DNA from 3 places in the Geobacillus sp. 47C-IIb genome. Region 1 is predicted to be linked to each of the others. Evidence: a T-box and tRNA genes for the amino acid it is inferred to sense, from the RefSeq annotation. Region 1 holds a T-box; the other regions hold tRNA genes.
What was found. A T-box is a leader RNA that pairs with one kind of tRNA and senses whether it is charged. The one in region 1 lies ahead of thrS (threonine--tRNA ligase), so its partner is inferred to be a tRNA-Thr.
Positions count from the first base shown of each region.

Region 2: it encodes a tRNA-Thr, which carries the amino acid that the T-box ahead of thrS (threonine--tRNA ligase) is inferred to sense. The anticodon was not compared.
Region 3: it encodes a tRNA-Thr, which carries the amino acid that the T-box ahead of thrS (threonine--tRNA ligase) is inferred to sense. The anticodon was not compared.

Region 1 is NZ_CP061473.1:1,075,086-1,079,035, reverse strand. Features, by position in the region: gene IC804_RS05470 (replication initiation and membrane attachment family protein) at 1-607, shown strand, start outside; gene dnaI (primosomal protein DnaI) at 619-1,560, shown strand; gene ytxC (putative sporulation protein YtxC) at 1,750-2,625, shown strand; T-box leader at 2,671-2,897, shown strand; gene thrS (threonine--tRNA ligase) at 2,947-3,950, shown strand, end outside.
Region 2 is NZ_CP061473.1:117,640-121,589, forward strand. Features, by position in the region: gene IC804_RS00580 (ABC1 kinase family protein) at 1-846, opposite strand, end outside; gene IC804_RS00585 (phasin family protein) at 898-1,197, opposite strand; gene IC804_RS00590 (MBL fold metallo-hydrolase) at 1,364-2,212, shown strand; tRNA gene IC804_RS00595 (tRNA-Ile) at 2,499-2,572, opposite strand; tRNA gene IC804_RS00600 (tRNA-Tyr) at 2,591-2,672, opposite strand; tRNA gene IC804_RS00605 (tRNA-Thr) at 2,684-2,756, opposite strand; tRNA gene IC804_RS00610 (tRNA-Ser) at 2,794-2,886, opposite strand; tRNA gene IC804_RS00615 (tRNA-Leu) at 2,904-2,986, opposite strand; tRNA gene IC804_RS00620 (tRNA-Ala) at 2,995-3,066, opposite strand; tRNA gene IC804_RS00625 (tRNA-Val) at 3,071-3,145, opposite strand; rRNA gene rrf (5S ribosomal RNA) at 3,155-3,271, opposite strand.
Region 3 is NZ_CP061473.1:2,086,260-2,090,209, forward strand. Features, by position in the region: rRNA gene IC804_RS10650 (23S ribosomal RNA) at 1-2,067, shown strand, start outside; rRNA gene rrf (5S ribosomal RNA) at 2,213-2,329, shown strand; tRNA gene IC804_RS10660 (tRNA-Asn) at 2,343-2,417, shown strand; tRNA gene IC804_RS10665 (tRNA-Thr) at 2,425-2,500, shown strand; tRNA gene IC804_RS10670 (tRNA-Glu) at 2,511-2,582, shown strand; tRNA gene IC804_RS10675 (tRNA-Gln) at 2,686-2,760, shown strand; tRNA gene IC804_RS10680 (tRNA-Lys) at 2,893-2,965, shown strand; tRNA gene IC804_RS10685 (tRNA-Gly) at 2,973-3,044, shown strand; tRNA gene IC804_RS10690 (tRNA-Ala) at 3,051-3,123, shown strand; gene rocF (arginase) at 3,311-3,950, shown strand, end outside.

The DNA.
Region 1 (3,950 bases):
TATCGATATTGATGCGCTGCGTCAAGCGGCGCGTGAATGGTATGAGCTTGAGCATGGCGGTGCTGCACCGCGGCTTGTCGAGCGGGTGCAGCCGCTCGCCCATCGGACGATGGAGAATGTTGAACCACGCACGAAGGAAGAGCAGCTGATGAAGCAGCTCGAAACGATTTCTCCACGTCAGCTGTTGAAAGAAATTTCAGGTGGTGCTGAACCGTCGCTAGGGGATTTGCAGTTGATTGAAGACGTTATGTTTCAGCAGCAGCTTCTTCCTGGTGTTGTCAACGTGTTGATTTATTACGTTATGCTGCGGACGAATATGAAACTATCAAAAAAATATGTCGAAAAAATCGCCAGTCATTGGGCGCGCAAAAAAGTGCGGACGGTCAAAGAGGCCATGGAGTTAGCCAAAGAGGAAGCAAAAACATACCAACAGTGGGCGAATGAAAAAGAAAAAGGGGCACGGCCAGTGCGAAAAGTCGTGCGCACAGAAATTGTTCCTGACTGGCTGAAGATGGATTACAGTCAACCGGACGATGACGATTTTGATGTGGAACAGGCGCGCAAAGAGCTTGAAGAACGGCTGAAAAAATATCGTGATGGATCGTAGGTGTAAAAGCAATGGAACGAGTAAACCACTTGTTGCAGCGGTTGCTTGGCAACCAAGGGTTTAAGCAGCGTTATGAACAAATGAGGACCTATATTTTGACACATCCGGACGTGCAGCCGTTTTTGCGGGCACACGAGCGGCAGTTGTCAAACGACATGGTTGACCGCAGTTTGATGAAGCTGTATGAATTTATTGAGCAAAGCCAGCACTGCCGCCAATGCCCAGGGCTCGAGCAATGCCCGAACATGCTGCCGGGATACCGTCCGAATTTGGTGGTCACCGGTGGACGGATTGACACCGAGTATGACCGCTGCCCGAAAAAGGTGCAGGATGACGAGCGAAGACAGCAAGAATCGCTGATTCAAAGCATGTTCGTACCGCGTGAAATTTTGCACGCCTCGCTGTCTGATATTGATCTTAGCGATAATGGGCGGATTAAAGCGATCAAGTTCGCCGAGAAGTTTGTGACAGAATACCAGCCAGGAAAAAAAATGAAAGGGTTATATTTGCACGGATCGTTTGGCGTCGGCAAAACGTATTTGCTTGGCGCGATCGCCAACGAGCTTGCCAAACGAAACATCCCATCGCTCATTGTCTATGTACCGGAGCTGTTTCGTGAACTGAAACATTCGCTCCAAGATCAGACGATGAACGAAAAGCTGGATTACGTGAAAAAAGTGCCGATTTTGATGCTTGATGATCTTGGTGCTGAGTCGATGTCAAGCTGGGTGCGCGATGACGTGCTCGGTCCGATTTTGCAATACCGGATGTTTGAAAACTTGCCGACCTTTTTTACATCCAACTTTGATATGCAGCAGCTTGCCCATCATTTAACGTATTCGCAGCGCGGCGAGGAAGAGAAAGTGAAGGCGGCGCGCATTATGGAACGGATTCGCTATTTGGCATACCCGATTGAGCTGACCGGGCCAAACCGTCGCGAGCAAAACGGTTAATAGGCGTACTAGGATCCCGCAGCAACGTTCTCTTACGATCGGCTTCCAAAAGTAGGACGCCGATTTTTTTTTGTCTTGCCGCCCTTCAGGTGAAACGCCGTTAAGCTTGGCTCTTTTTTTAGTCTAAACAGCTGGTTGTCCCCATATATATAAACCAAGCATTGATCTCGAATTAAGGGGGGACAGCGGGTGATCGAAATCCATTTTGACGAGGCAAGCGAGGCGGAGAAACTGTTTTGGCTGCTGAACAAACGGAAACAGGATGCCTGTCCGCTGTTTCACGCCGCTTACGATGGACGCAAAACCGTGGCGGTTTACATACATGGCGAGGAGAAGCACGTGCTTGAGGAGCATATCATACCAGCCATGACGGCGTTTGTGAGGAGGGTTGTGGAAGACAGGTTGCTCTTATCGATCATCTCCGACGTCTTTTATTTCCGTGATGTGGAGGAGCAACAGCAAATTTTAGCGCTCGCCCATTCGTTTTTAGAAGGTGAGCGGCGCGACTACCGGAAAGGCGGGGAGTTTGCCGCTTCGCGTGCAGTGCTTCTGCGCAGCGCATTCGCTTCCTTTTTGCGTGACGGATTATCGTTTTCGTTTTCTTCATTCGTTACATTCCGCTTAAAGTCGTATATGGAGCGCCTCCAGCATTACGTCGAGCTGGCGATTGATGAATACAAACTAGAACAGGAATACCAAAACTTTGTGCAAATGCTGCGTGACTGCCTTGCCACCCGGACGCCGCAATGGCCGCGCCTCTACTTAGTACATGACCCGCCACACTTTTTGTTTTATGACAGCAGCCGACGGGAATTGTCGATGGCTGAAGTAAAACAAATGATTGATCGCCATCTCGTCTTCAGCCAGCCGATGTATATCGATTCTTCCGTTCTGGCGCCGCTTATTTCGCTTGCTCCGGCTGAAATCGAGCTGTACACGGATCATCCGGATGATGGCATGGTGCAGACGATGCAAAACGTGTTCCAAGAGCGGCTTCGCCTTCGGCGTCGCGCTGATTTTGCCCATCTGTTTACCGCTAACGCTGGAAATCGAGAAGAATCTTGATTTTTCCTGTTGTTTTCGCTATAATGACGTCATAAAAGTGAACGAAAACAAGCGATGATGAGGACATGGGCGCATTTTTACGGTTTCCAGAGAGGGAAGGCGTTGGCTGGAACCTTCCTAACACGAAAAATGTGCTTACCCCCTCAGAGCTGCGGTAGCGAACGCGACGTCTAGTAGTTGCCGCCGGTCGACGGCCGTTATATGTGTTGAGCCATGGCTTTGTTTTTGCCATGGGAAGAAGGGTGGAACCACGACAAAAACTCGTCCCTTTATGAGGGAGGAGTTTTTTTATTTTGACATTAAGGTAAAGGAGTGAACTTCATGCCAGACGTTATTCGCATTACGTTCCCGGACGGGGCGAAAAAGGAGTTTCCGAGCGGAACGTCAACTGAGGACATCGCTGCCTCGATCAGTCCGGGATTGAAGAAAAAAGCGATTGCCGGGAAACTGAACGGCCGGTTTGTTGATTTACGCACGCCGCTTCAAGAAGACGGCGAGCTTGTCATTATTACCCAGGACATGCCTGAGGCACTTGATATTTTGCGTCATAGCACCGCCCATTTAATGGCGCAAGCGATCAAGCGGCTGTATGACAACGTCAAGCTTGGCGTCGGCCCGGTCATTGAAAACGGCTTCTACTATGATATTGATATGGAACATAAGCTGACGCCGGATGATTTGCCGAAAATTGAGGCGGAAATGCGCAAAATCGTAAAGGAAAATCTTGACGTTGTTCGCAAAGAAGTGAGCCGCGACGAGGCGATTCGCCTGTATGAAAAAATTGGTGATCACTTGAAACTGGAGCTCATCAACGATATTCCGGAAGGCGAGACGATTTCCATTTACGAGCAAGGCGAGTTTTTCGATCTTTGTCGGGGTGTGCACGTGCCGTCGACCGGGAAAATCAAAGAGTTCAAGCTGCTCAGCATCTCGGGGGCCTACTGGCGCGGTGACAGCAACAACAAAATGCTGCAGCGTATTTACGGTACGGCGTTTTTCAAAAAAGAAGATCTGGACCATTATTTGCAGTTGCTCGAAGAGGCGAAAGAGCGCGATCATCGCAAATTGGGCAAAGAGCTTGAGCTATTTACGACATCACAAAAAGTCGGACAAGGACTGCCGCTTTGGTTGCCGAAAGGGGCGACGATCCGTCGCTTGATTGAACGGTACATTGTCGATAAAGAAATCGCCCTTGGTTATGATCATGTATATACGCCGGTGCTCGGTAGTGTGGAGCTGTATAAAACCTCAGGACACTGGGACCATTATAAAGAAAACATGTTCCCACCGATGGAAATGGATAACGAAGAGCTCGTGCTGCGGCC
Region 2 (3,950 bases), 960 kb from region 1:
ATGTTCGAACATTTGCTTTAACATCGAGACAGTCAAGCGCTCAGCCAGTGTCTTTAACGAATGACCGCTCTCTTTCAGGCGCTCGATTTCCCCGAGCTTAACCCCCTCCACATATTCCATCGTCAGCACTAGTTTCGTCGTATACTCCCAAAAAACGCCGGGCACGTATACAGACGGGTCATCGGCAAATTGATTAGCAAACGTTTCCGCATGGCGCGCCTCGATGGTGTAATCGAGCTCCTGCCGCAGCGACTTTGCCAATTCGTCAACGATTTCAGTGAGCCGATAAGACGCCGCCCAATCTAAGCGCCGTTCCGCGAGCACTGCTAAGTCTTGTAAAATATCCAAATCCGTCTCAATCCGCGCTGCAATATGCGGGCGCTGTATTTTCACCACGACAGCTTGTCCGGAAGGAAGAACGGCCCGATGTACTTGCCCGAGCGAAGCGGCTGCTAGTGGGATTTCGTCAAATGATCGAAAAAGCTCCTCGAGCGGCCCTCCCAATTCTGTTTCCACAATCCGGCGGACCTCAGGAAATGGAAACGGTGGAACTTGATCTTGCAACTTTTCCAATTCGCAAATGATATATCGAGGGATCAAATCCGGTCGCGTGCTGGCGATTTGCCCAAGCTTAATAAATGTCGGACCGAGTTCCTCGAGCACAAGGCGCAGACGTTCTCCGACCGTTTTTCCTTCCCGTTTCCCTTGTTCGGTTCGCCCGCGCGGCGGCAAGGAAAGAAAGGACGAAAAACCGAGTTCATCGACGATCATCCCGAATCCGTGCCGAAGCAAGGCGACGGCAATTTCATGATATCGACCAATATGGCGCATCCGCTTTCCGATCATCCGACCATCTCCCTTACAACGGCAAAAAGCGAGCGGACAGGCCGTATTCGTTTACTGCCCGCTTTGTTCCTTTTCTTCAAGGCGGCGGATTCGCTCCTCGAGCTGTCGAACGTCTTCCTTCGTCGCTAAATCAAGCTTGTCAATCATTTGTTTGATTTGCTCGCGCACAAGTCGTTGCACTTCCGCTTTCCGCTCTTCGGTTTGCTGCTTCCATTGGTCGATTACTTCTTTCGATTCATCAAGCGACAACTCCCCTTTTTTGACCAACTCATCGATCAATTTTTCCACTTGTTCTTTGCTAGCAATGGCTAATCCAAGTCCAAATGCCAACCCTTTTTTCAAAATGCTCATCCGTTTTATCCTCCTTTATCCATCCTTTTTCCTTATCGTACCATTTTTCGATGATCCTTGTCGAGCTAGGTCGCGGATTTCCCGTACGGATCGAATGCTGTTTTGTATACCTCATGTGATCGGGCGGCATGCTATCGTTGGACGATCATTCATAGGAGGGGTCCCAATGACTGATGAACAGCTGCATTATGGAGAAGACTACCATTTCATTCCCGCGACATCGGCAGCAAGCGGTGTCGGCATTAGCGTGCTGCCCGATTTGTACTGTCACACGATCCAAATCGTGAACATTTGTCTTGTCGGCCGGCCGGACGACCGCACGTTTGTATTGGTCGATGCTGGCATGCCGGGGTCGGCTGATGACATTATTTCCGTTGTGGAACAACGTTTTGGAGAGAACAGCCGCCCGCAAGCGATTATTTTAACTCACGGCCATTTTGACCACGTGGGGGCGATTGTTGAGCTTGTGAAGCATTGGAATGTTACGGTCTATGCCCACCCAGCCGAACTTCCTTATTTGACCGGAAAAGCTCGCTATCCTGAACCTGACGCTGCTGTCGAAGGCGGCTTCATCGCCAAAATATCACCGTTTTTCCCAAACGAACCGATTCAGTTAGGCAACCGCGTTCAACCGCTTCCTGAGGACGGCACCGTCCCGCACTTGCCAGAGTTCCGTTGGATACACACACCGGGGCACACTCCGGGACACATTTCCTTATTCCGTTCACGCGACGCTGCCTTAATCGCGGGCGATGCGTTCGTCACCGTCCGTCAAGACTCGTTATATAAAGTATTGACCCAACAAACAGAAATTAACGGCCCGCCACGCTATTATACAATCGACTGGCCCGCCGCCCGCGAATCCGTGCGCAAGTTAGCCGCACTCTTTCCGTCAGTCGCCATCACCGGGCACGGTGCTCCTGTCGCCGGCAAAGAGCTGCGCGAAGGGTTGACAAAACTCGCCCGTGATTTTGACCGTATCGCTACCCCTGATTATGGAAAGTACGTCCATTAGGCAAACGGACCATCGTTCCGTGAACGGCTTCTAGTTTTGTTTGAAGCGGAAGTTTCTCTGCTGAAACCACTTTCAGAATGATGTAAAAAACAGGGGAGGGTGTCTGAACAGGGCACCCTTTCGTTGTTAAATGGCAGACACTAAAGGGACGTTTTGCTGCTGAAAATGAAGACCATGCACTCACATGTGAAAGTCAGAGGATTCTCCATGGAGATGGTAGAGCACATTATGCCTCGACAACGCAAAAAGGACGACAAGAATCACTCTTGTCGTCCATCATAATAGATGGGCCTAAGTGGACTTGAACCACCGACCTCACGCTTATCAGGCGTGCGCTCTAACCAGCTGAGCTATAGGCCCGTTTATAAGAAATAAAAATGGAGGGGGACGGATTCGAACCGCCGAACCCAAAGGGAGCGGATTTACAGTCCGCCGCGTTTAGCCACTTCGCTACCCCTCCATGATTAACAATGCCGACTGCAGGACTTGAACCCGCAACCTACTGATTACGATTCAGTTGCTCTACCAATTGAGCTAAGTCGGCATAATATTAAGAAGGAGACTCATTGTTGATGAATTTATGGCGGAGGAGGAGGGATTCGAACCCCCGCGGGCTGTGACACCCCTATCGGTTTTCGAAACCGACCCCTTCAGCCAGACTTGGGTACTCCTCCGTAACTATTTGGAGCGATGCGGTCGAGAGGACTTGAACCTCCACGGGGTCGCCCCCACTAGGCCCTCAACCTAGCGCGTCTGCCATTCCGCCACGACCGCATAATCAATGGAGCGTAGGGGATTTGAACCCCTGACCTCTTCGCTGCCAGCGAAGCGTTCTCCCCCTGAACTAACGCCCCATGATGGTGGAGTATACTGGGATCGAACCAGTGACCCCCACGCTGTCAACGTGGTGCTCTCCCGCTGAGCTAATACTCCGTATTCTATGCCTAGCAGCGACCTACTCTTGCAGGGGCGCTGGCCCCAACTACCATCGGCGCTGGAGAGCTTAACTTCCGTGTTCGGGATGGGAACGGGTGTTTCCTCTCCGCTATCACCACTAGGCAATGGCGACATTATTTATTATAAATGATTTTGATTTATTGTCAATAGTTTTTTTATTCTTTTTTTGTTTTGTTCCGTTCAACTTTCAAGAAACAAAACTATCTCTTGAACTTTCATTTTCGCAACCTTTTGTCGAGAAACTGACCTTTCCTGTTCCTGCTTGTAGGCGTAGACACAAGCAAAACCTCAAGCAGTTTACTAATATATCATTTTTCCAACAGATGTCAAGCGTTTTTTCTTAAAATCAATCTTCGCATAAAACCAAAACTTCAAAATCGGACAGTTTTTATTATATAGATAAAATATTTATTTTGTCAAGGTTTATTTTTTATTAAAGACCATGTTTCGTTGTTTTCTTTTGCTTCACCCTCATCTAACGAAGCGACAATTTTTATTATACTTATGAACTGATTCTAAGTCAATATTTATAATCCAGTTAATTTTATCCAAAATATTTCGCTATATTAGCCTGAGTAGAGAAGCTTTTTTCAAAGTAGCTTCCCCCCTTTTACATCTATTTACTCAAATGATCCAGCCGATAGATGTACATTCTCCCCTTTTCATGCACAAATCATTTCTTGCCATGGCCATGGCCACCTGCGTATAATAAAAGGTAGATAGCGTAAAATGAAAACAGGGACATTGGCGGCCACCAATGCCCTGTCCATGCACAGCCCTG
Region 3 (3,950 bases), 1.0 Mb from region 1:
CCGAAATAGCTTTAGGGCTAGCCTCAAGGTGAGAGTCTTGGAGGTAGAGCACTGATTGGGCTAGGGGCCCTCATCGGGTTACCGAACCCAGTCAAACTCCGAATGCCAATGACTTATCCTTGGGAGTCAGACTACGAGTGATAAGATCCGTGGTCAAGAGGGAAACAGCCCAGATCGCCAGCTAAGGCCCCCAAGTGCACGTTCAGTGGAAAAGGATGTGGAGTTGCGAAGACAACCAGGATGTTGGCTTAGAAGCAGCCACCATTTAAAGAGTGCGTAATAGCTCACTGGTCGAGTGACTCTGCGCCGAAAATGTACCGGGGCTAAACGTGCCGCCGAAGCTGCGGGATGACCGTTGGTCATCGGTAGGGGAGCGTTCTAAGGGCATCGAAGCCAGACCGGAAGGACTGGTGGAGCGCTTAGAAGTGAGAATGCCGGTATGAGTAGCGAAAACAGAGGTGAGAATCCTCTGCGCCGAAAGCCTAAGGGTTCCTGAGGAAGGTTCGTCCGCTCAGGGTTAGTCGGGACCTAAGCCGAGGCCGAAAGGCGTAGGTGATGGACAACAGGTTGAGATTCCTGTACCACCTCCTTCCCGTTTGAGCGATGGGGGGACGCAGGAGGATAGGGTGAGCAGGCGGCTGGAAGAGCCTGTCCAAGCAGTAAGGCTGGCCAGTAGGCAAATCCGCTGGCCGTAAAGGCTGAGCTGTGATGGCGACGGATTTGATCCGGAAGTCCCTGATTCCACACTGCCAAGAAAAGCCTCTAGCGAGGGAAGAGGTGCCCGTACCGCAAACCGACACAGGTAGGCGAGGAGAGAATCCTAAGGCGCGCGGGAGAACTCTCGTTAAGGAACTCGGCAAAATGACCCCGTAACTTCGGGAGAAGGGGTGCTCTTTGGGGTGATGAGCCCCGAAGAGCCGCAGTGAAAAGGCCCAAGCGACTGTTTATCAAAAACACAGGTCTCTGCGAAGCCGAAAGGCGAAGTATAGGGGCTGACACCTGCCCGGTGCTGGAAGGTTAAGGGGAGCGCTTAGCGCAAGCGAAGGTGCGAACCGAAGCCCCAGTAAACGGCGGCCGTAACTATAACGGTCCTAAGGTAGCGAAATTCCTTGTCGGGTAAGTTCCGACCCGCACGAAAGGTGTAACGACTTGGGCACTGTCTCAACGAGAGACCCGGTGAAATTATACTACCTGTGAAGATGCAGGTTACCCGCGACAGGACGGAAAGACCCCGTGGAGCTTTACTGCAGCCTGATATGGAATTTTGGTATCGCTTGTACAGGATAGGTGGGAGCCAGGGAAGCCGGAGCGCCAGCTTCGGTGGAGGCGTCGGTGGGATACCACCCTGGCGGTATTGAAATTCTAACCCGCACCCCTTATCGGGGTGGGAGACAGTGTCAGGTGGGCAGTTTGACTGGGGCGGTCGCCTCCCAAAAGGTAACGGAGGCGCCCAAAGGTTCCCTCAGAATGGTTGGAAATCATTCGGAGAGTGCAAAGGCACAAGGGAGCTTGACTGCGAGACGGACAGGTCGAGCAGGGACGAAAGTCGGGCTTAGTGATCCGGTGGTTCCGCATGGAAGGGCCATCGCTCAACGGATAAAAGCTACCCCGGGGATAACAGGCTGATCTCCCCCAAGAGTCCACATCGACGGGGAGGTTTGGCACCTCGATGTCGGCTCATCGCATCCTGGGGCTGTAGTCGGTCCCAAGGGTTGGGCTGTTCGCCCATTAAAGCGGTACGCGAGCTGGGTTCAGAACGTCGTGAGACAGTTCGGTCCCTATCCGTCGTGGGCGTAGGAAATTTGAGAGGAGCTGTCCTTAGTACGAGAGGACCGGGATGGACGCACCGCTGGTGTACCAGTTGTCCCGCCAGGGGCACCGCTGGGTAGCTATGTGCGGAAGGGATAAGCGCTGAAAGCATCTAAGCGTGAAGCCCCCCTCAAGATGAGATTTCCCATCGCGTTAGGCGAGTAAGATCCCTCGAAGATGACGAGGTCGATAGGTCCGAGGTGGAAGCGTGGCGACACGTGGAGCTGACGGATACTAATCGATCGAGGGCTTAACCTAGAAAAGTGGCGGCCGGAGCTAGACAGTACGAAAAGCGGAGGCTTCTTCCCACCAAACGGTTATCTAGTTTTGAAGGAATGAATTTCCTGTTGACAAAACCAATGACATGAATATAATAATTAGTGTCTAAGTAAATAAATCATTGCCTAGTGATGATAGCGGAGAGGAAACACCCGTTCCCATCCCGAACACGGAAGTTAAGCTCTCCAGCGCCGATGGTAGTTGGGGCCAGCGCCCCTGCAAGAGTAGGTCGTCGCTAGGCAATGTTGTATCGTTCCGCAATAGCTCAGCGGTAGAGCAACCGGCTGTTAACCGGTAGGTCGTAGGTTCGAATCCTACTTGCGGAGCCATTTTTACGCTTCCATAGCTCAGTAGGTAGAGCACTTCCATGGTAAGGAAGAGGTCACCGGTTCGAGCCCGGTTGGAAGCTCCATCGTTTTTTTGGCCCGTTGGTCAAGTGGTTAAGACACCGCCCTTTCACGGCGGTAACACGGGTTCGAATCCCGTACGGGTCACTCTTTGAAATCAACCGTCCTTTTAAGGACGGTTGATTTAAAAACGTATAATTGCTCTCAAAATTGGCATACTGATTATCGAATACAATATCCCTTATGACGTTGGGCTATAGCCAAGCGGTAAGGCAACGGACTTTGACTCCGTGATGCGCTGGTTCGAATCCAGCTAGCCCAGCCATTATTTTTTTGTGCATAAAATGGTACAAGACGTAGATCAGCATTGTCCCGACGCATCTAACATCCTTGAATTAGCTAGTAGAGGAAGGGGCGGGTAGAGCTAATCGGTACTTTAGAGTGTTATCTTAACCGTGAGCCATTAGCTCAGTAGGTAGAGCATCTGACTTTTAATCAGAGGGTCGGAGGTTCGAGTCCTCCATGGCTCATCATGATGCGGAAGTAGTTCAGTGGTAGAACACCACCTTGCCAAGGTGGGGGTCGCGGGTTCGAGTCCCGTCTTCCGCTTTGAACGGGGCCTTAGCTCAGCTGGGAGAGCGCCTGCTTTGCACGCAGGAGGTCATCGGTTCGATCCCGATAGGCTCCATCAAGAGCAGTCTACTTCGCATTCCGAAGTAGACTGCTCTTTTTTTTTGCCTCTAGTCTCAGCTAAATGAAAGTAGACTAGGAAGTCCCAAAGGTATAAATATTCGAAAAAGTGTCGAGTTGAGTCATCGCCCCCGTTTCCCCTACAATAAGGGCATAAGGGGAAACGGGAAAGGAGAGAAGACAACATGAAACCAATCTCTATTATCGGTGTACCAATGGATTTAGGACAAACGCGACGCGGCGTCGATATGGGGCCGAGCGCAATCCGCTATGCAGGGGTGATTGAACGGCTGGAACGTCTGCATTACGATATTGAAGATTTGGGCGATATTCCGATTGGAAAGGTGGAGCGATTGCACGAACAGGGTGCTTCACAATTGCGTAATTTGAAAGCGGTTGCGGAAGCGAATGAAAAGCTGGCGACGGCTGTTGATGAAGTGGTCAAACGAGGTCGCTTTCCGCTGGTGTTAGGTGGTGACCATAGCATTGCGATCGGCACGCTCGCTGGAGTGGCTAAACACTATGAACGGTTGGGCGTCATTTGGTATGATGCGCACGGCGATGTTAATACTGAGGAGACTTCGCCATCTGGAAACATTCATGGTATGCCGCTGGCGGCAAGCCTTGGATTCGGTCATCCAGCGCTGACGGGGATCGGCGGATACAGTCCGAAAGTTAAGCCGGAACATGTCGTATTGATCGGGGTTCGGTCACTTGATGACGGGGAGAAGAAATTTATCCGGGAAAAAGGGATCAAAATTTATACGATGCATGAGGTTGACCGGCTTGGGATGACGAAGGTGATGGAAGAAACAATTGCCTATT